Regions from separate parts of the Mesorhizobium sp. XAP4 genome, predicted to be linked through region 3. Evidence: predicted binding sites of a transcription regulator. Region 3 holds the regulator's gene; each other region holds the start of a gene.
The links. Region 3 encodes LexA, which represses DNA repair genes until DNA is damaged. Its sites were predicted from a motif close to TGTTCNNNNTGTGTTCNG; they were not measured.
Positions count from the first base shown of each region.

Region 1: a site for LexA is predicted at 2,805-2,822, ahead of P3C39_RS15120 (2'-5' RNA ligase family protein). Genes of this name have one in related genera too.
Region 2: a site for LexA is predicted at 3,494-3,511, ahead of P3C39_RS16505 (sel1 repeat family protein). Genes of this name have one in related genera too.
Region 4: a site for LexA is predicted at 3,225-3,242, ahead of dinB (DNA polymerase IV). Genes of this name have one in related genera too.

Region 1 covers NZ_JARIXW010000003.1:354,663-359,705, forward strand. Annotated here, with positions in the region: gene P3C39_RS15105 (ABC transporter substrate-binding protein) at 1-741, shown strand, start outside; gene P3C39_RS15110 (cupin domain-containing protein) at 915-1,523, shown strand; gene P3C39_RS15115 (ABC transporter ATP-binding protein) at 1,513-2,598, shown strand; gene P3C39_RS15120 (2'-5' RNA ligase family protein) at 2,869-3,498, shown strand; gene P3C39_RS15125 (nuclear transport factor 2 family protein) at 3,631-3,984, shown strand; gene P3C39_RS15130 (ArsC family reductase) at 4,154-4,504, shown strand; gene P3C39_RS15135 (DUF488 domain-containing protein) at 4,719-5,043, opposite strand, start outside.
Region 2 covers NZ_JARIXW010000003.1:636,513-641,555, reverse strand. Annotated here, with positions in the region: gene P3C39_RS16515 (acetyl/propionyl/methylcrotonyl-CoA carboxylase subunit alpha) at 1-1,502, shown strand, start outside; gene P3C39_RS16510 (ABC transporter substrate-binding protein) at 1,580-2,701, opposite strand; gene P3C39_RS16505 (sel1 repeat family protein) at 3,093-3,359, opposite strand; gene P3C39_RS16500 (DUF2147 domain-containing protein) at 3,809-4,150, shown strand; gene P3C39_RS16495 (recombinase family protein) at 4,204-5,043, shown strand, end outside.
Region 3 covers NZ_JARIXW010000001.1:1,555,195-1,560,237, reverse strand. Annotated here, with positions in the region: gene P3C39_RS07875 (ComEC/Rec2 family competence protein) at 1-1,932, shown strand, start outside; gene lexA (transcriptional repressor LexA) at 1,926-2,666, opposite strand; gene kynU (kynureninase) at 3,077-4,324, opposite strand; gene kynA (tryptophan 2,3-dioxygenase) at 4,403-5,043, opposite strand, start outside.
Region 4 covers NZ_JARIXW010000001.1:587,339-592,381, forward strand. Annotated here, with positions in the region: gene P3C39_RS02995 (FGGY-family carbohydrate kinase) at 1-766, shown strand, start outside; gene P3C39_RS03000 (cupin domain-containing protein) at 907-1,938, shown strand; gene dinB (DNA polymerase IV) at 1,948-3,195, opposite strand; gene P3C39_RS03010 (helix-turn-helix domain-containing protein) at 3,317-3,733, opposite strand; gene P3C39_RS03015 (dihydrofolate reductase family protein) at 3,837-4,436, shown strand; gene P3C39_RS03020 (2OG-Fe(II) oxygenase) at 4,461-5,043, opposite strand, start outside.

The DNA of each region.
Region 1 (5,043 bases), on a different contig from region 3:
TGGGACTCGATCTTCCCGGTGTTCAAGAACCTGCCAGACCTGCAGGCTGGCGACGGCAAGGTCTGGATGGTGCCGTGGGACTGGGGCAACACCTCGATCCTCTACCGCACCGATCTGGTGAAGAACCCGGAAGCGAGCTGGAACCTTTTGTGGGACAAGCAGTATGCCGGTCGCATGGCGACGATCGACGCGGTGCATGACACGCCTGTCGTGGCGGCGCTGCTCGCCGGCGTCAATCCGTTCGACATGACGCCGGAGCAAATGGACAAGGTGGCCGAGAAGCTGCGCGAGCAGCGCCCGCTGCTCTCCAACTACACCACCGACATGACCTCCGTCGAACAGGCGCTGGCCAGCGGCCAATTGGTCGCCGCCATGACCTGGAACGCGTCGGCCACCTCGCTCAAGAAGCAGGGCGTGCCGGTCGAGTTCATGAAGCCCAAGGAGGGCATGCTGACCTGGGCCTGCGGCTTCGTGATGCTCAAGGAGGCCAAGAATGTCGACCTCGCCTATGATTTCATCAACAGCCGGCTGGAGACGGATTCCGGCAAATACCTGATCGAGGCCTACGGCTATGGCAGCTCGACCAGTTCGGCCTTCGCGGCGGTGCCGAAGGAGGAGCTGGAGAAATTGCAGCTGCCGTCCGACCCGGAGGTGATGCTGAAGACCACCATCTTCACCGGACCGATGAAACAGAATGACGACCTCGCCAAGATGTTTGAGAAGGTGAAGGCGGGGGGATAAAGCTCCCCCTTCTCCCCTTGTGGGAGAAGGTGTCGCCGAAGGCGACGGATGAGGGGTGCTCCAGGGAACACCAGCGTCTCACTCCGCTGGAACACCCCTCAACCGTCTCGGCGCTGCGCGCCGATCCACCTTCTCCCACAAGGGGAGAAGGGAAAGCAAACGAGGACTAACGCATGGACATGCTGGATGAAGCGGCTGGGAAGCCGAAGGACGATGCCGACGTTCGCGTCGGCCGGCGCGTGCGGGCGCTGCGGCTGGAGCGCAATTTGTCGCTGGCCGATCTTGCGGCAAAGGCCGGCGTGTCGATCGGTGCATTGAGCCAGATCGAGCGCGGCATGTCCTCGCTTCGCGTCAAGGTGATCTGGCCGCTCGCCGCCGCCCTCGACATCGAGCCGTCGGCGCTGATCGCCGACGGCAACGATGCGGCCAACGATCTCTATTGCGTGCGTGCCGACAAGCGGCGGCAAATCCCGGTGAAATCGGAAGGCATTGCCAAGGCGCTGCTGTCACCGCCGGGCGCGACGCTGACCGGCATGCTGGTGACGGTGGAAGCCGGCGGCGGCACGGCCGAGGCCTATGCGCATGCCGGCCATGAATTCGGCTTCGTGCTGGCCGGTGAGGTCGAACTGGTGGTGGATTCGACGAAATACGGGCTGAAGGCGGGCGACAGCTTTGCCTTCAAGAGCACGCTTTTGCATGCCTTCCGCAATCCGGGCGCCGAGCGGTGCCAGATCCTCTGGGTCAACACCACGAAGCCGTCCGAGGTTCGCGATGGCGCCTGATCCACTCGTCCGGCTGCAGGCGGTCTCGAAGATTTTTCCCGGCGGCATCGTTGGGCTCGACGCTGTCGATCTCGACATTATCAGCGGCGAGTTCATCACGCTGCTCGGGCCGTCGGGCTGCGGCAAGACCACCAGCCTGCGCGTCATCGCCGGTTTCGAAAGCCCGTCGAGCGGCAAGGTGTTGCTAGACGGCCGCGATATCACGGCCCTTCGACCGTTCGACCGGCCGGTCAACACCGTGTTCCAGGACTATGCACTGTTCCCGCACATGAATGTTGCAGAAAATGTCGGCTTCGGTCTGTCGCTGCGCAAACTGTCTGGAGCCGAACAGGCTAAGCGCACCGGCGAAGCGCTCGACATGGTCGGTCTCGCCGACAAGCTTGGCGCCCGCGTCTCCGAACTGTCGGGCGGCCAGCGCCAACGCGTCGCGCTCGCGCGTGCCATCGTCTGCGAGCCGCGCGTGCTGCTGCTCGACGAGCCGCTGTCGGCGCTCGACGCGCATCTGCGCGAACAGATGCAGGTTGAGCTGAAGCGGCTGCAGTCGCGGCTTGGCACCACCTTCGTCATGGTCACCCACGACCAGACCGAAGCGCTGTCGATTTCCGACCGCATCGTCGTCATGAACAAGGGCCGCATCGAGCAGATCGCACCGCCGGCCACACTTTATGACCGGCCTGCCACGAAGTTTGTGGCGAGCTTCATCGGCACCATGAATCTCCTGCAATCACGGTTTGTCGGCCGCGATGGCGATCGCTTGCGTTTCACCGCCGGCACCCTGCCGCTGGAGGCTATTTCTGAAACCGGCGAGGCACCTGCCGAGGGCGCTACCCGCACCATCGGCGTGCGCCCGGAGGATTTGCTGGCGATGGCCGAGGCGGCGCCCGGCACCGCACCGGCGCGCGTCAACAGCGTCGTCTTTCACGGCCGCACGCTGCGCCTGCATGCCGAACTCGGGCAGGGCGCGCCTGTCGTCATCGACGCGCCGCGCCAGGCCGAGGGTTTTCGCTTCCAGGTCGGCGACGTGGCGCATATCAGCCTGCGCCGTGGCGCCAACTGCCCAGTGCTGCCAGGTTAGTTCATCGATACCTGAAACGGAGCACACGTCGCACGTTCAGCGGCCACAAGCAGTCGGGCAACGGTCGCGACTATGCCGATCGGGCGATCGACGATTTCTCAAGGACGTAGGTTTCAAGCCACCCTCAGCAGAGCTTCTTCGACTGTTGAACTCGCGGGCGATGATCCGGAAAGCACGACCGACCGTTCGCTCATTTCCGCTTGCCATGTTCCCGTTTTGTTCTAAAATCTCCGGCTTGGCGGGGATGGGTGGCGCAAAAGGAGGAAGGACATGAACGAACTGCCCACATTCAACACAGCCGAAAACGGTCAAACATCTTTCAACTGGCATGAGCGGAACAGGCGTCGTCGCACTGATCGGTTGTTCTTCTGTCACCTGATGGATGGCACCATCGCCGACCCTATCGCTTTACAAGCAACCGCTTGGCGCCAGGAACTCGGGCTGAAAGGGAAAACAATTGCCGATCACATCTCGCTTGTTGGACTCGGCGACCATGACGGATTGCCGGAGGGCTTGGTAGAACTCGCTCACCACATAGGCTCGATGATTGTCGCAAAACCATTCGACGTTTCTTTTGATCGTTTGTGCGCTTTTGGCGGTGGCGCGCTTGTTTTACGCAACAGCGACGGCAATCCTTCGCTGCAAGAATTCTGGCGAAACCTGACGGCAGTGATTTCGGATAGCCCGTTAAAGCTCTTTCTCACAAAATCCATTGAACCGCATGTCACGCTGCTTCGCGACAAAGTGGGAGTGCCCAAAATTCGCGAAAGGGCGATTGAGCCCATCAGTTGGACAGTGCGGGATTTCGCGCTCGTCCAGAGCTTCATCCAGGAAGGTCGCTATGAGGTGCCTCACCGTTGGCAATTGACGGGCCAGGACGATGCCCGGCCCGCGATGTAAACGCCTCAAATCATCGTCATATGTCCGCGGGGACCATCATCCTGACATGGCTTGTCAGCTACGGCGCGGTCCGACGATGGCAGGCCAGCAGGCTGTTCCCTACCTAAATGCGTCTGAACAGGAGGAACGAAAATGACCATCGCGGAAATTGCCAAGGATTTTACCGAGCTGCTCAAGCAGGGCGAGAACGAAGCTGCCGCCGAGAAGTACAATTCCGACGATATCGTGAGCTACGAAGCCATGGAGGGGCCGATGGCCATCTCCCGTGGCAAGGAGGCTCTCAGGCAGAAGGGCCAGTGGTGGCAGGAGAACAATGAAGTCCATGGCGGCTCTGTCGAAGGCCCCTATGTCAATGGCGACCAGTTCGCGGTGCGCTTCAAGTTCGACATAACGCCCAAGGCTACCGGCGAGCGTGTCACCATGGATGAAGTCGGCCTCTACACGGTCAAAAACGGCAAGATCACCGAAGAGCGCTTCTACTACTAGGGCCGAACCCCGGCTTCCGGCTCACGTCGCTGCAGGATCAGGAAATTAGACGGCCGGGACATTGTCCTGGCCGTCATGTGGAACGGAGATATGGCAACGGCTCTGGCAAAGCGGAAAGGGGGGTTTAGTCTGTGGAACGGATTCGACAGTCAGCCAAGGAAGCACGCTTTTGACGATCACCATGTACGGCATCACCACTTGCGACACGGTCAGGAAGGCGCGCGTCTGGCTGGAAGGCCATGACGTAGCCTACCGGTTTCACGATTTCAGGGCCGAGGGACTGGACGCGAAGCGGCTGGATGGTTGGGCGGGCAAGGTCGGCTGGGAAAAGCTGCTCAACAAGGCGAGCACGACGTTCCGCGAGCTGCCGGACAAGGAAAAGCAGGGTCTCGACGAGAAGAGCGCCAAGGCGCTGATGCTGGCCAAGCCGACCATGATCAAGCGGCCGGTGCTGGAGGTAGGCGACCGGGTTATGGTCGGGTTCAAGGCTGATCTCTATGAGGCGGCGGTGGGGAAGTAGAGCTGCCTCTCGTTCCACGGTGTTCCGTGGCGCCCCCCCTCTGTCCTGCCGGACATCTCCCCCTCAAGTGGGGAGATTGGCAGCTTCGCCGCTCCGCCATTCCTGTCACGTTCGGGATTTGCGAAGAAGATGATGACAGCGGATCTCCCCACCTGAGGGGGAGATGGCCGGCAGGCCAGAGGGGGGGCGCTGTCCCGCCGACCGCCATAAAATCTCAGCGTCCGCGCAAATACCCCGCCAGCGCCACCGCATTGTTGTGCGCCTCGTCATGCGCGCCGTAGAGCAGCGTCACCTTGCCGTTACCCAGCAGGCCTCGCAACTGCGTCACCGCCGCGCCATTCCCATCCAGCTCAGCGCGATACCGCTCCTGAAACTCCGCCCAGCGCGCCGGCTCGTGGCCGAACCATTTGCGCAACTCGTCGCTCGGCGCGATGTCCTTCAACCACAGCGTCAGCGCGGCGTCTTGCTTGCTGACGCCGCGCGGCCAGATGCGGTCGACCAGAACCCGCTGCCCGTCATCGGCAGCGGGTGGCTCGTAG
Region 2 (5,043 bases), on a different contig from region 3:
CCGGCGGCGGCGGCAAGGGCATGCGCCGGGTCGAGCATCCCGATGAGTTTTCCGAGGCGTTGTCCAGCGCACGGCGCGAGGCGAAAGCCGCGTTCGGCGACGACCGTGTGCTGGTCGAAAAATATGTCGACAAGCCGCGCCATATCGAAGTGCAGGTCTTCGGCGACAATTTGGGCAATGTCGTGCATCTCTACGAGCGCGACTGCTCGGCGCAGCGCCGCCACCAGAAGGTGATCGAGGAATCGCCGGCGCCCGGCATGACGCCCGCTTTGCGCAAGGCGATGACGGAGGCGGCGGTGAAGGCCGCCAAGGCGATCAATTATTCAGGCGCCGGCACCATCGAGTTCATCGTCGATGCCTCGCAGGGCCTGAAGGCCGACCGCTTCTGGTTCATGGAGATGAACACCCGTCTGCAGGTCGAGCACCCGGTCACCGAAATGGTCACCGGCACCGACCTGGTCGAGTGGCAGTTGCGGGTCGCGTCAGGCGAAAAGCTGCCCAAGACGCAAAGCGAGATCGCGCTCGTCGGCCATGCCTTCGAGGCGCGCATCTATGCCGAGGACGCGGCAAAAGGGTTCCTGCCGGCGACCGGTACGCTGCATCATCTGAAATTTCCGGATGCGGCCCCGCAAGGCGCCACGATGCGCATCGAGACTGGCGTGCGAGCGGGTGACGCCATCTCGCCCTATTACGACCCGATGATTGCCAAGCTGGTCGTCCACGCAACGGACAGGCAGGCGGCTCTGGAGGCGCTTGGCGCGGCGCTATCCCGGACCGAGATCGCCGGCTCGACCGTCAACACCGCCTTTCTTGCCGCTCTCGCCGCCGATCAGGATTTCGCCGCAGGCGACGTCGACACCAGCCTGATCGCCAGGCACCAGACGGCGCTGACCGAGGTCGCGCCGCCGACCGGCGAAACCATCGCTGCCGCGGCCGTTGCGGCCTCCGGCGCCGGAGCATCGCCGTCACCCAACGATCCGTGGTCGTCGCTTGCCGGTTATGCGCATTTCCACAGCGTGGCGCGACGCACACGATTGAAGTTTGGCGAAGACGAAATCGTCGCGAAAGTTTCGGTGCGGCATGACGGGCGGTTCCAGGTGACGCTAGACAAGCCCTATGACGACACCAATTCGCGTGATTTTCGCTCAACACCACGCCTCGCCCGCTGGCCAGGCCACATCACCGTGTTCGAAGGCGCCGTCGGCTACACCTTTACGGTGCCGGACCCGCTGGCACGGGCCGACGAGGCAGCGGCGGGTTCAGGCAGCCTGCGCGCGCCGATGCCGGGACTGGTCAAGCTGGTACGCGTGGGAAAGGGCGATGCCGTGATCAAGGGCCAACCGCTGCTGATCCTGGAGGCGATGAAGATGGAACACACCATCGCCGCGCCGCATGACGGCGTGATCGCCGAGATTGCCACCGAGGGCGCGCAGGTGACCGACGGGACAGTGCTGGTGCGATTCTTCGAGGAACAAGCTATCTCGACCGCTGTAGCCAGCTGACGGTTTGAAGGTAAACAACAAAATGGCCGGGACGAACCCGGCCATTTCTCTATGCTATTCAGTCGCCGGGCCGGCGATTACTGCGCGATCGGCGCATATTTTCCGTCATGCCACTGGTTGATGTCGTAGCTGGCATTCTTGAGATCGCCCTTCTCGTCGAAGGTGACATTACCGACAACGGTGCTGATCGGCGTGCCGTTCTTCAGCGCCTCAGCAACCTTGGCCGGATCGTCGCTGCCGGCACGCTTGATGCCTTCGGCGAATGCCTGGATGGTGGCGTATGAGAACAGCGTGAAGCCCTCCGGCACGAAACCGCCGGCCTTGATTTTCTCGACGGCTGCCTTGGCTTCCGGCTTTGCCTGCGGATCCGACGGGAAGACGAACATGGTGCCCTCGCCGGCCGGGCCAGCGACCTGCCAGAATTCCGGCGAGGCGATGGAGTCCGGCATTATCAGCTGGAACTTCAGGTTCTGTTCCGCCGACTGACGCAGGATCAGGCCAGCTTCAGGATGGTAGCCGCCGAAATAGACGACGTCGGCTTTCAAGTCCTTGAGCTTGGTGACGAGAGCCGAATAGTCCTTCTCGCCAGCGTTGATGCCGTCATAGTAGACCTCCTTGAGGCCGCCGGCATTCATCGTTGCCCTGACGGCGTCAGCCACGCCCTGTCCGTAGGCGCTCTTGTCGTGCAGGACGACGACATTCTTGCCGGCGAACTTCTTGGCGATCCATGGGCCGATGAAGGCGCCCTGCGCATCGTCACGCGTATAAAGGCGCATGATCGTCGGCCAGCCGGCCTTGGCGGCCGCGTCGGTCAGCACCGGGTTGGAAGAAGCCGGGCTCATCATCAGCGCGCCGGCTTCGGCATAGACGGCCGAGGCCGGAATGCTCGAACCCGAGCAGGCATGGCCGTCGATGAACTTGACGCCATCGGCGACGACGCGGTTGGCAACCGACACCGCCTGCTTGGGATCGCACTGGTCGTCTTCGATATCAAGCTTGATCATCGACCCGTTGACGCCGCCAGCGGCGTTGATCGCATCGGCAGCGGCCTGTGCGCCCTGCTTGAACTGATCGCCGATGGTGGCGAGCTGTCCGGTCATCGGGCCGATCACCGCAAAGGTGATATCGTCGGCGAATGCGACCGGCGTGCTCATCATCAGGCCGAATATGGCCGCGTTCAAAATACTCAATTTTTTCATGATGGTAGAACTCCTCCACTCACGCGCGGCCGCCCCGGCCACGCTTCTTCCAGAGAGGCGGGACAATTTCATCCTTCATTCGGCCTGTCTAGGCGCATTGGCGCCGCTCGATTGGGCCTGCAAGACGTCATCCACGCAAAAAGCCACGCCAGCCTTGTTCCGGCTGGTCGTGGCTTTTTGCCCGTCGAGCAATCTCCAGGCGCCCCGCCCCTAAAAATCCCGCTCAGCTTCCCTGTGTCGCGCACGACTGGGCCTTGCGGCCTGCCGCGTTCTTTCTCTTGCCCTCGTGACCGTCTTGCGCGGCCTTCAATTTCGCCGGGTCCGGCCGTCTGTGCGGCCTTGATCCCGGAGCTTCCCTGTCTTCGATAGGCCTGTCTGCGATTGGCAGATTTCAGTGCATGGTCATCCATTCGCGGGCTTCGCGAAGCGCCGTGGCGATCTCGACCTTCGACATGGCCGCCGACAGTTCCGAGCGCAGTTCCGCGGCGCGGGCCGAGCCCTTGATGGCGGCGATGTTGAACCATTTGTGGGCGGCAACGACATCGGTCTCGCAATCGCGTCCGGTCGCATACATCATGCCCAGTTCGAAAAGGATGTCGGCCTGGGCAGTTGCCCCCATGGCGCCGAAACCTGCTTCAAGCATTTCAAAACGTGCCATTTCAATCCCCTGTTTCCGGCCCCTGTCAGGCTCCCGAGAGCTGCCTTCTTTCGTCCTTGGCGGCTGCTCTTCCGATGCTTTCGAGAATGCCGTGCAGGCTTGAATCCGTCGTTAAATGGCGTGCTTAATTTGAGGAAAACAAAGCTAAAACAAGAGGTAAACGCGGAAATTCGTTAAGGATACAAAGCCAGCAATTCAGCCTGCTTGCGTCAAATTTGACGAAAATTTCCCGATGCCAATTCAAGACTTCGCTAACCACAGGAGACAAAGGCGATGCGCCGATCGTTTCATTTCCTTGGCCAGGAGGCGCATTCGGGGCCCTTCAAAATCCGAAAGTCTTCCGTTGCGGCACCGCTTTTGTTTTGCCGGGAGCTGGATTAGCTTACGTTTGCGTAAGCGGCAGACCGGCGAGGCGGAGCATCCGGCCGGACATCTAAAGGGAGGAAGACATGTTTCGAAGAGTGAGCCTGGCCCTTGCGGCCACATTGATCATGGCCGGTGCGGCCTGGGCCGATCCGATCGAGGGCAATTGGAAGACGCAGGCCGGCGACACCGCAGCCATCGCTGGCGGCGGCTCGTTTTCCATCACGCTCAAGTCCGGCAAATATGCCGGCAAGACCATCGGCTCGCTCAAGGCGACGGGCGACAACAAATATGCCGGCAACATCACCGATCCGGCAAACGACAAGACCTATTCGGGCAAGGCGACATTGTCGGGCACCTCTCTCAAGATGAGCGGCTGCGTGCTCGGCGGGCTGATCTGCAAGAGCCAGACCTGGCATAGACTTTAATTCTGCAGACTGATATTGGGCGGTCTCCAGGCACCAACGGAGACCGTCCAGTCATGCTACAGCCCCGCGAGCTCAAGGGCCGCAATGCGATTTCCTATGCTCGCTGGTCATCTGGCAAGCAGGCCCAGGGCGACAGCCTTGCCCGACAGACCAAGAATGCCGAGACCTTCTGTGCAATCCATGGATTAACCCTCGACAGACAATTGGTCGACAACGGCGTGTCAGCCTTCAAGGGCGGCAACCTCGACCTTGAGGCAAGCCTTGGGCAGTTCATTGCAGATGTGAAGGCCGGGACCATCCCGAGCGATACGGTCCTCCTCCTTGAGAACCTCGACCGCTTCTCGCGCATTCATCCCATGGATGCCCAGCCCGTCCTCTCCGAACTCCTCAAGACCGGCCTTACCTTGGTGACCCTGCAGGACCAGCGGGTCCATACGTACGAAGACTACCGCGCTAACTTCGCCAGCCTCATGATGTCCCTCATGTCCATGCAGGCGGCTTATGAGTACAGCGCCAAGCTATCGCATCGGGTGGGCGAGGCATGGTCCCGCAAGGCACAGAAGGCGCGTGAGGCGGTCGCCAGTGGTGCCGGGCGGGTCAAGGTTGCGAAGCTACCCTTTTGGATTGACCGGGAAACCTACGGCCTCAATGCCCGTGCCGACGACGCCCGCCTTATCTTCGAGCTTGCCAAGGAAGGTCATGGGCAGCAGGCCATTACAAAGCTACTGAACACTCGCGGCATCCCCTCACCCGCAGGGAACTCATGGGCTCAAGTTGTGGTCGGCGATGTCCTCCGCTCACCAGCGGCCTATGGGTGCCTTGTCCTTAAGGGCGAGGAGGTGCCGGGCTACTTCCCTGTCCTGATCAGCGAGACCGAATGGCTGGCCACCCGT
Region 3 (5,043 bases):
GTGACCGGCCGCGTCGTCTCGCTCGACCGGATGGAAACTGGCCGTATCCGGCTGACCATCGACGTAACATCGACCGCAAGACCGAAACTGCGCTATGCGCCGGAACGGGTGCGGCTTTCGGCACGCAAGATCCCGGCTGACGTGACCGCAGGCTCTCTCATCACCGGATATGCCAAGCTTTTGCCGCCGACCGGGCCGGTGCGACCGGACAGCTATGATTTCTCCCTCGACAGCTATTTTGCCGGCATTGGCGGCAGCGGGTTCTTTCTCGGCAATCCCAAGCTTGTCGTCACCGATGATGGCGACATGCCGCTGTCGGCCCGAATTTCCTCCAGCGTGGAAAATGCCCGTGAAGGCATCGCCGACCATATCAGGGCGAGCGTCGGCGGCGCCGAAGGCGAGATCGCCGCGGCGCTGATCGTCGGCGTGCGCGCCGGCATTCCCGATGACATCAATGAGGCGATGCGACGTACCGGCATCTACCACATCATCTCCATTTCGGGACTGCACATGGCTCTGGTCGCCGGCACCATCATGGGGTTGCTGCGCGGCGCCTTCGCCTTGTTTCCCGATTTTTCCGCGCGTCGCCCGGTCAAGAAGTATGCCGCTGCCGCCGCACTGTTCTCGATCGCAGCCTACCTCGTCATCTCAGGTATCGTCGTCGCCGCCGAGCGCAGCTTCATCATGCTGGCAGTGATGCTGATTGCAGTTCTGTTCGATCGAGCAGCACTCACCATGCGCAATCTGGCGATCTCGGCGATCGCCGTCATCGTGGTGTCGCCGCATGAGGTGGTCGGCCCGAGTTTTCAAATGTCTTTCGCCGCGACCGCGGCTCTGGTCGGCGCTTATGCCGGCTGGGCGGATCACCGCGCGGGAAAAGCAAGAACGCCACCGCCGAAGCGATCCTTGCCCGGGTTCCTGACACGAAAATTCCTGCTGGCGGCAATCGGTCTGGCCATGACCTCGATCATCGCCGGCAGCGCCACGACGCTGTTTGCCATCTGGCATTTTCAGCGTGTGTCGCCGCTCAGCCTGTTCGCCAATCTCGCGGTTATGCCGATCGTCACCGTCGTCATGTTCCTGGCCGTCGCCAGCGCGCTGCTGATGCCTTTCGGATTGGATTGGCCAGCTCTCTACCTGATGGGCAAGGGCCTGACGATGATGATCGCCATATCAGGCTGGATCTCCGAGCGTTCGCCTGTCGATGGGGTCGGGCTGATTTCGCAACAGTCGGTCCTGCTGGTGGCCATTGCCCTGGTCATCGCGACGATGGCGACGACATGGCTGCGGATCGCGGCTCTGCCATTCGCGTTGGCAGGCTTGCTGACCGTCTCGGATACGCGCACGCCCGATGTGCTGATCTCGGAAGACGCCCGGCTGGTGGCGTTGCCGATCGGTGGCGGTGAGCTTGCCGTTAGCCGGCAACGGCCGAACGAATTCACCGTCGACAACTGGAAACGCGCGCTGACATCGGAAACCATCGTCGTTCCGGAAGTGTTCGACAACAGCGATGGGCAATTCGACGTAGCGGATGCCGTTGAGCTACCGCCGGGATCGCCGTTCTATTGCTCCTCAGGCGTTTGCGTGGCCAGGCACATGTCCGGTGCGATCATTGCCTATGTCGAGGACCGCAAGGACACCTGGAAAGCCTGCGGCTTCGCCGATCTGATCGTCGTCAACGATGCCACCGCCTATGACGCCTGTCACAACCCGCTGGTTCTCGTCATCACCAAGCGGCAACTGGCTCGCAAAGGCAGTGCCGCGGTCTTCTTCGATCGCCAATCGGCGACCACGCCGGCGACGATCAGCTTCGCCGTGGACAGCCCATATCGGCCCTGGCACACGCAACGCAAATACTCTCGCGAGGCGAGGGGGCTGGCCCCCTTCAAGAAACCCGAGAAGCCAGTGGTCAACCCACAGCCGTCTCAGTAGCGACGGATCAGGCCGACGAGCTTGCCTTGCACCTTGACCCTGTCGGGCCCGAAAATCCGTGTCTCATAGGCTGGATTGGCGGCTTCGAGGGCAATCGAGGCGCCCTTGCGGCGGAACCGCTTCAGCGTCGCTTCCTCTTCATCGACCAGCGCCACGATGATCTCGCCGGGGCTGGCCGTATCGGCGTTACGGATGATAACGGTGTCGCCGTCGAAGATGCCGGCCTCGATCATCGAATCGCCCTTGACCTCCAGCGCATAGTGCGCGCCGCCCATGATCATGTCCGGCGGCACCGAAATCGAATGCGTCTGATGCTGGATGGCATCGATCGGCACGCCGGCGGCGATGCGACCCATGACCGGGATCGAAACGGCAGAGACCGCATCGTCGTCATTGCCGGGCGAAGGCATCCGCGAAGGCGCCGGCTTGATCTGCCGGCCAAGAGCACCACCCTGACCAAGACTGCCCTGGATGACGCTTGGCGAAAACTTCTTTGCCGCATTGAGGCCTGGCGCGATGGAGTCCGGCAGCCGCAGCACTTCCAGCGCGCGGGCCCGATTGGGCAGCCGGCGGATAAAGCCGCGCTCCTCAAGGGCCGTGATCAGCCGATGAATCCCGGATTTGGAGGCAAGGTCGAGCGCCTCCTTCATCTCGTCGAAGGATGGCGGAATGCCGCTCTCCTTCAGGCGTTCATGGATGAACATCAGCAGTTCATGTTGCTTGCGTGTCAGCATGGCGGCCCCCAGGTTCCCTGAAACCAGAATCGAAAAACAAACCCAGAACAAACACTATCTGTTCCAGTTGTGTTCTGCAACCGTTTAAAGTTTAATGAATTTGTTAAGGCTGCTGAAATTATTTGGCGCTTGCCAGCGGGTTACGATCCACGGGCGCCACCTTCGGCAATGCGCCTGCTCACATTGAAATTGTTATGGTTAATGACCTGTGGCTTATCCTCTACCAAAGCTTGGCATTATCTGTCGATCGACCTCGACAAGGGGCGATTGCAACCTTCGGGACGTTCGTTGGCCGTGAACGAAACGGAGCCAAAACGCCAACGTCAGTTGGGCATTTTGGCTGGAAATTCAGCTCTCCGTCATTTGCCAGGCAGTGAGGGCAGCGACGGCGGATCGCCGGGATCGGTGCGTCAGGTAACGGCTTCCTTGACGGCGAAACGCTGGTCCTTCCATGCACCCGTGCGCAGAATATCTTCCAGAACCTCAACCGCCAGCCACACATCCTTGTAGCTGACATAGAGCGGCGTGAAGCCGAAGCGGATGGTCGACGGTGCGCGGAAGTCACCGATCACCCCGCGCTCGATCAGCGCCCGCATGATTTGATAGCCATGGTCGTGAAGGAACGACACCTGGCTGCCGCGCCTGGTCGCGTCGCGGGTGGTCTCCAGCGTGAGACCGTAGGCGCCGCACTTGGCTTCGACGAGCTGGATGAACAGTTCTGTCTGCGCGACGCTCTTCTTTCGCAATGCCGCCATGTCGACGTCGCTCCAGATGGCAAGCGCGCCTTTGAGCGCCCGCATCGACAGGACCGGTTGCGTACCGCACAGAAAACGGCGGATGCCGGTGCCGGCAACATAACCCCGTTCGAAGGCAAAGGGCCGCGCATGGCCCCACCAGCCGCTGAGCGGCTGGCTGATATCGCCGTGGTGGCGCTGCGCGGCATAGATGAAGGCCGGCGCGCCCGGACCGCCGTTGAGGTACTTGTACGTGCAGCCGACAGCGAAATCGGCATTTGCCTGATCGAGCTCGACGGGCAGGGCGCCGGCGGTGTGGCAGAGATCCCAGACGATCAGCGCTCCGGCCGCATGAGCCCTGCGCGTCAGCGCCGCCATGTCGCGCAGTTCACCCGATTTGTAATTGACGTGGTTGACCAGCACCACCGCGACGTTTTCGTCGATCAGATCTTCGATGGTCGGCGCGTCGACGCCCGCGAGGCGCAGCAGGACGCCATCCCGGGTCGAGGCCACGCCTTCGGCGATGTACAGGTCGGTGGGAAAACTGTCACCTTCGGCGACGATGGCTGACCGGCCGGGCCGCATCTCCATCGCTGCGTGCAGCACCTTGTAGATGTTGATCGATGTCGTGTCGCAGACAACGGTCTGGCCGGCCGCGGCTCCTATCAGGCGTCCGAGCTGGTCGCCGAGTTCGATCGGCATCTCGAACCATCCGGCCGTGTTCCAGGCTCGGATAAGATCTCGGGCCCATTCCTGCGTCGCCGCCTGCTGCAGCTCGCCGAAAACGGCATGAGATGCTGCCCCCAGTGAATTGCCGTCGAGATAGATCACCCCCTCCGGCAGAATGAAACGGTCGCGCATGGCCCGCAGCGGATCCGTGGCATCCATCGCTTCGACTGCGGCGAGATCAGGAATTCCACTCATGGTCAGTCCCCGGTTGTTCGCGAAGGGGTTTCCGCCACAGAGCGTCCCTTCGGTGAGCCTGTTCTCATTTCGATGATGTCAGAGCCGGGTGCGGACCGTCCACAGCTCCGGAAACAGCACGACCTCGAGCATTTTCTTCAGATACGAAGCGCCCGACGTGCCGCCGGTGCCGCGCTTCAGACCGATGATGCGCTCCACCGTGGTGACGTGGTTGAAGCGCCAGCGGCGGAAATAATCCTCGAAGTCGACCAGCTTCTCGGCCAGTTCGTAGAACATCCAGTAGCGCTGCGGATCGCGGTAGATGGTCTGCCAGGCGACCAGGACCTCTTCATTCTCGGTTCGCGTCTCACGCCAGTCCGTGCGCCTGGCATCGGCACCGATGTCGAATCCGTGGCGCGCCAAAAGCAGCAGCGCTTCGTCGTAGAGCGATGGCTCGGCCAGGATGGCTTCCAGCTTTCCGCTGAGGTCAGGCCGATGCTTGTGAGGGCCGAGCATGGCCAGGTTGCGGTTGCCGGCCATGAACTCGATGGCGCGATACTGCCAGGACTGGAAACCCGAGGACTGGCCGAGCGCGTCGCGAAACTGGGTGTATTCGCTGGGCGTCATCGTCCGCAGCACATCCCAGGCATTGTTCAGCTGCTCGAAGATGCGCGCGACTCGCGACAGCATCTTGAAGCTCGGCTCAAGCCGGTCGGCGCGGATCGAGCGGATCGCGGCGC
Region 4 (5,043 bases), 970 kb from region 3:
TTTCGGCACCTCGGCCTGCACCATGTCGTCGACCGCCGAGCCGGCCTTCGTCGACGGTGTCTGGGGTCCGTATTTCTCGGCCATGGTGCCGGGCCTGTGGCTGAACGAGGGCGGCCAGTCGGCAGCTGGTGCTGCGATTGATCATCTGGTGCGCATGCACCCTGCAGCCGGCGAAGCGACCGCCAAAGCGCAAGCCGAGGGGCTCAGCCTCAGCGCCTGGCTGTCGCTGCAGGCGCAAAGCCGCAATGGAGCCGCGGCCACGCCGGCCCTGGTCGGCGGCATCCATGTCGTGCCGGAGTTCCTCGGCAACCGCGCGCCTTTCGCCGACCCGGACGCGCGCGCGCTGATTGCCGGGCTCAATCTCGACACCAGCCTCGACAGCCTGGTCGGGCTCTATGTCGCCGGGGTCTGCGGGCTGGGCTACGGCGCGCGCCAGATCGTGCGGGCCGAGCATGACAAGGGCATTCCCGTCGACACCATCGTGGTCAGTGGCGGCGCCGGCCAAAGCCCGCTGGTGCGCCAACTGCTGGCGGACACCACAGGCATGGTGGTGGTGGCCTCGACCTCGCCGGAACCGGTGCTGCTCGGCTCGGCGATGCTGGGCGCGGTCGCCGCCGGTGCCTACAAGGATGTGGCGGCGGCGATGGCCGGCATGTCGGAACTCGGCGAGGTCTATCATCCCGACGCTACGCTGGCCGGCTGGCATGCCAAACGCTTCGCGGCGTTCGAATTGCTGCAGCAGGCGGGCAAGGCCATCCGAGGCTGAAGCGCGCGGCTTCTGTCCGGCTTTGTCAGGAGCGTAGCGAACACCGCTTGGCGGTTTAGCCGGAAGCTGGCAGCTTTGTTCTGTCGTGGACCCTCTAGCAGCACGCGACGAGGGCAGGGCGACAGGACCAGGAGGCCCTAATGGTGGACGAAGCTAAACCGCCGCTACCATTCGCATCGGATGAGGTGCCGTGGACGGAATGGTCCGATGTGCCACGCTTCGGCCTGCGCTACCGGCATTTGTCGCTGGCTGCCCTTGGCGAAAAACACCGTGTCGGCGTGGCAATCGAGGAGCTTCCGGCTGGCAAGCAGTCCTCGCCGGCGCATTACCATATTTTCGAGGAAGAGCATGTCTTCATCCTCGAAGGGGCGCTTACCGCGTATGTCGGCGACGCGGCCTATGCCATGAAGTCCGGCGACTACATCTGCTTTCCCGCCGGTGCCGCGGCGGGGCATTGCCTGATCAATACCAGCGACGCACTGTGCCGCTATGTCATCGTCGGCGAGCGCAACCCGAATGAAGTGGTCGTCTACACCGCCTCCAACAAGGTGCTGGTACGCGCCCTGGGCCGCCGCGCGATCTTCGATCTCGCTGCAAACCGAAGCTACTGGGACGGCGAGAACACCGGCCTTGCCGCCGGCGATCCGCTGCCGTCGGATGTGACGGCCGGTGTCACCAAACCCCCAGCCGCGCCGATCCCGCCGATCGCCAGCGATGCTGTCGAATGGAAGGTCGAGGGCGAAGGTCCGCGGTTCGGCGGCCGGTCCAGGCACCTGACTTATGCCGCGCTGGGACGCTCCGACTATCATGTCGGCATGCTGATCGAAGCGCCGGCGCCCGGCATGCGCCTGGCGCCCCGGCACTATCACATGCTCGAAGAGGAGCATGCGCTGATCCTGGAAGGGGAGGTGACGCTGCTGCTTGGCGAGGAGCGCCACGAAATGAAAACCGGCGATTATGTCTGCTTTCCAGCCGGCCTGGCGGTCGGGCATTCCTTCCTCAACAGCGGCACGGGGCCGTGCCGTTACCTGATGATCGGCGAGAAAAATCCCAACGAGGTCTGCGTCTATCCAGATTCCAACAAGATGGCGGTCGACGCCTTGCGCCGGCGCGACGGCATTTTCGACATGGGAGCGGTGAGGCGGTACTGGGACGGCGAAGAGATGGAGTAGCCCCCGGCTTCACAGCTCCTTCTCCGCCAACTCCCTGAATTCGTCGGGAACCGAGCGCGCCGCCTCCAGTGCCACGGTGCCGTAGCCGACCGCCTGTTTGCCGAAGCGCTCGCGGATCTTGTCGATGGCGCGATCGGCGTCGAAGCGTGCTAGGCCCTTCTTCGTGCCGGGCCGGCGCCTCTCGTCGGCGAGGCCAAGCGGCAGGTCGAGCTGCAACTCGAAGCTTTCCTCAAGATGCGAGACCGAGATCGCCAGCAGCGAGATCATTTTCTCCTGTGGATTGTCGGCAAGCACGCCGCGCACCAGATCGCCGGCGATCTCGGCCAGCATCGCGGTCGCCGAGATCGGCTGGTCAAGCGTGATCGAACGGGTGACGGCTCTGAGATCGGCAAAGCGCACGCGTACCGTCACCGTGCGGCCGGGCCTTGCCTTGGCGCGCAGCCGGCTGGCGACGCGGTCGGCCAGATGCAGCAGTGTCGGCACGATGACCCGTGCCATAGCCGGCTTCTGGCCAAGTGCCGATTGGGCGCCGGCCGAATGCGCGCGGCGCTTCGTCTCCAGCTTTCGCGGGTCGCGGTTCCAGGACAGGGCGGCGAGCTTTTCGCCGGCGGCGGGACCGAGCAGGCGCGTCAGCGCGCCGCCATGCGCCCTGGCCAGTTGACCGATGGTCTCGACGCCGATCTCGGCCAGCCGCGCCCTGGTCGCCGGGCCGACGCCCCACATCAGTCCGACCGGCAGATCATGCAGGAAGGCGAGTTCGGTGCCGGGTTCGACGACCACCAGCCCGTCGGGTTTGGCGACCTGCGAGGCGATCTTGGCCAGATGCTTGGTGCGCGCCACGCCGATCGAGATCGGCAGGCCGAGTTCGGCCCGCACGCGGCGGCGGATGGTTGTCGCGATCTCCTGCGGCGAGCCGAACAGATGCGTGCAGCCGGCGACGTCGGCAAACGCCTCGTCGATGGAAATGCGCTCGACTACAGGCGTAAAATCGTCGAGCACCTTGATCGCCGCATCGCCCAGCCGCTGGTAATGGCTGAAATTGCCGCCGACGAAGATCAAATGCGGGCAGAGTTCGCGCGCCTTGCGCCCCGGCATGCCGCCACGCACGCCGAAGGCGCGCGCCTCATAGGAAGCGGCGAGCACGACGCCGCCGCCCACCGCGATCGGCTTGCCGCGCAGCGACGGATCGAGCAACTGCTCGACAGAGGCGTAGAAAGCGTCGAGATCGGCATGCAGGATGGTGGCTGTCGTTTCCATCGACCGCACATCCGCAGTTGCTGATAGATTGGAACAAATAAAGAACAAAGATGGATCGTTGTCAAGCGAAGGGCGATTGGGTGCGGCAACAGCCATGCCGGTTCGGCTTGAACGCAACCGCCTAGACACTATGCTCCGCTCGCAGCGCCGCTTTCATCTTTTCCAGCGCTGCTTCGCCGCCTGCCGCCAACTGATCGGCAATCCTGGCCAATCTCTCGTCGGCCTTGCGGTGCTTGCTGCCCCAGGCGCCGAGCGTCGCCAGCACCGGCAACAGGTCGATGCCTGCTTCGGTCAGCCGGTAGACCGTTCTCAAGCCATGCGTCGGGTCGTCGCTTCTGGTGAGGATGCCTTCGTCCTGAAGCGTTTGCAGTCGCTCGGCCAGCGTGCGCGAGGAGATGCCTTCGTCGGATTGCAGGAATTCGCGAAAGTGCTTTTTCCCGGCGAAGACCATGTCGCGGATGATGAGCAGCGTCCAGCGGTCGCCGATGAGTTCGAGCGACAGGTTGATCGGGCAGTCGGATTTTTCGCGCGTCGCCATCTATGGTTCCATTTCTAAATCACTTTACTATTGACATCGTTTTGGCCTTGCGTCAACAGTTCCAAATGTAAACTGTTTTGCGATAGCCGTGAGGAGAATGACGGTGAAAAAGCTGGTCCTGCAGATGCAGATGTCGGTCGACGGCTTTGTCGGCGCCACCGAGGATCATTCCTGGCAGCTCTGGGAGTGGGGTGACGAGAGCGCCTGGGACGATGAGCTGAAGCAGGACTTCAACGCTGTCTTCACAGGCGTCGATACCATCCTGCTCAGCCGCAAGATGGCGCAGGAGGGCTATCTCACCCATTGGGGCAATGCCGCCAAGAAGTTTCCGCACGATCCGTTCTACGCCTTTGCGCAACGCATCGTCGACGCCCGCAAGGTGGTGCTCAGTGATAAGCTCAAGCAATCGGCCGGGGAGCCGGTCTGGGAGCGCACGAGCGTGGCCAGCGGCGACCTGCCGCGCGAAGTCAATGCGCTGAAAGCGGGCGAGGGCGGCGACATGGCCGTGTTCGGCGGCGCCGGTTTCGCGTCGGCGCTGATCGCGGCCGGGCTGGTCGACGAGTTTCAGCTTTTCATCAACCCGGCGGTGCTGGGTGCGGGCCGCCGGATTTTTGATCAGGGCGGTTTTAGAAACCTGCGGCTGCTCGGCTCGAAGGCCTATGACTGTGGCATGGTGGTCAGTCGCTATGCACCGGCGGGGTGAGGGGGACCTCCATCTTCTCCCTGCTCACTTCGCATCGTGAAAAATAATCCCGACCGTGTGGCGCATGCCTGAGCGCAGCCGGCTGACGCCATGACGCAGGTTGACGCGGTAATTGCCTTTGGTGCCCTGCACCGGCCGGTTGTGGACGGCGAAGACAACGGCGTCGCCCTGGCGCAGCGGCACCACCGCGACCCGGCTCTGCATACGCGGCCGCTGCTCGGTCAGCGCGAACTCACCGCCGGTGAAATCCTGGCCCGGTTCGGAGAGCAGGATCGCCACCTGCAGCGGAAAGGCGAGGTCGCCATAGAGATCCTGGTGCAGGCAGTTGAAGTCGCCAGGCACATATTGCAGCAGCAGCGGCGTCGGCCGCGTCTGACCGGCGGCATGACACTGATCGAGAAACGCGGCATGCGTCGCGGGATAACGCATGGCCTGCCCCATCCGCTCGCTCCACCGGTTAGCGACCTCGGCCAGCCTGGGATAGAGCGCGCTGCGCAGGCCACCCAGCAGGTCGGGCAAGGGATAACGGAAGTAGCGGTACTCGCCCTTGCCGAAGCCGTGCCTGGCCATATGGATGTGGCTGCGGAAATGCTTCTCCTCGGGATAG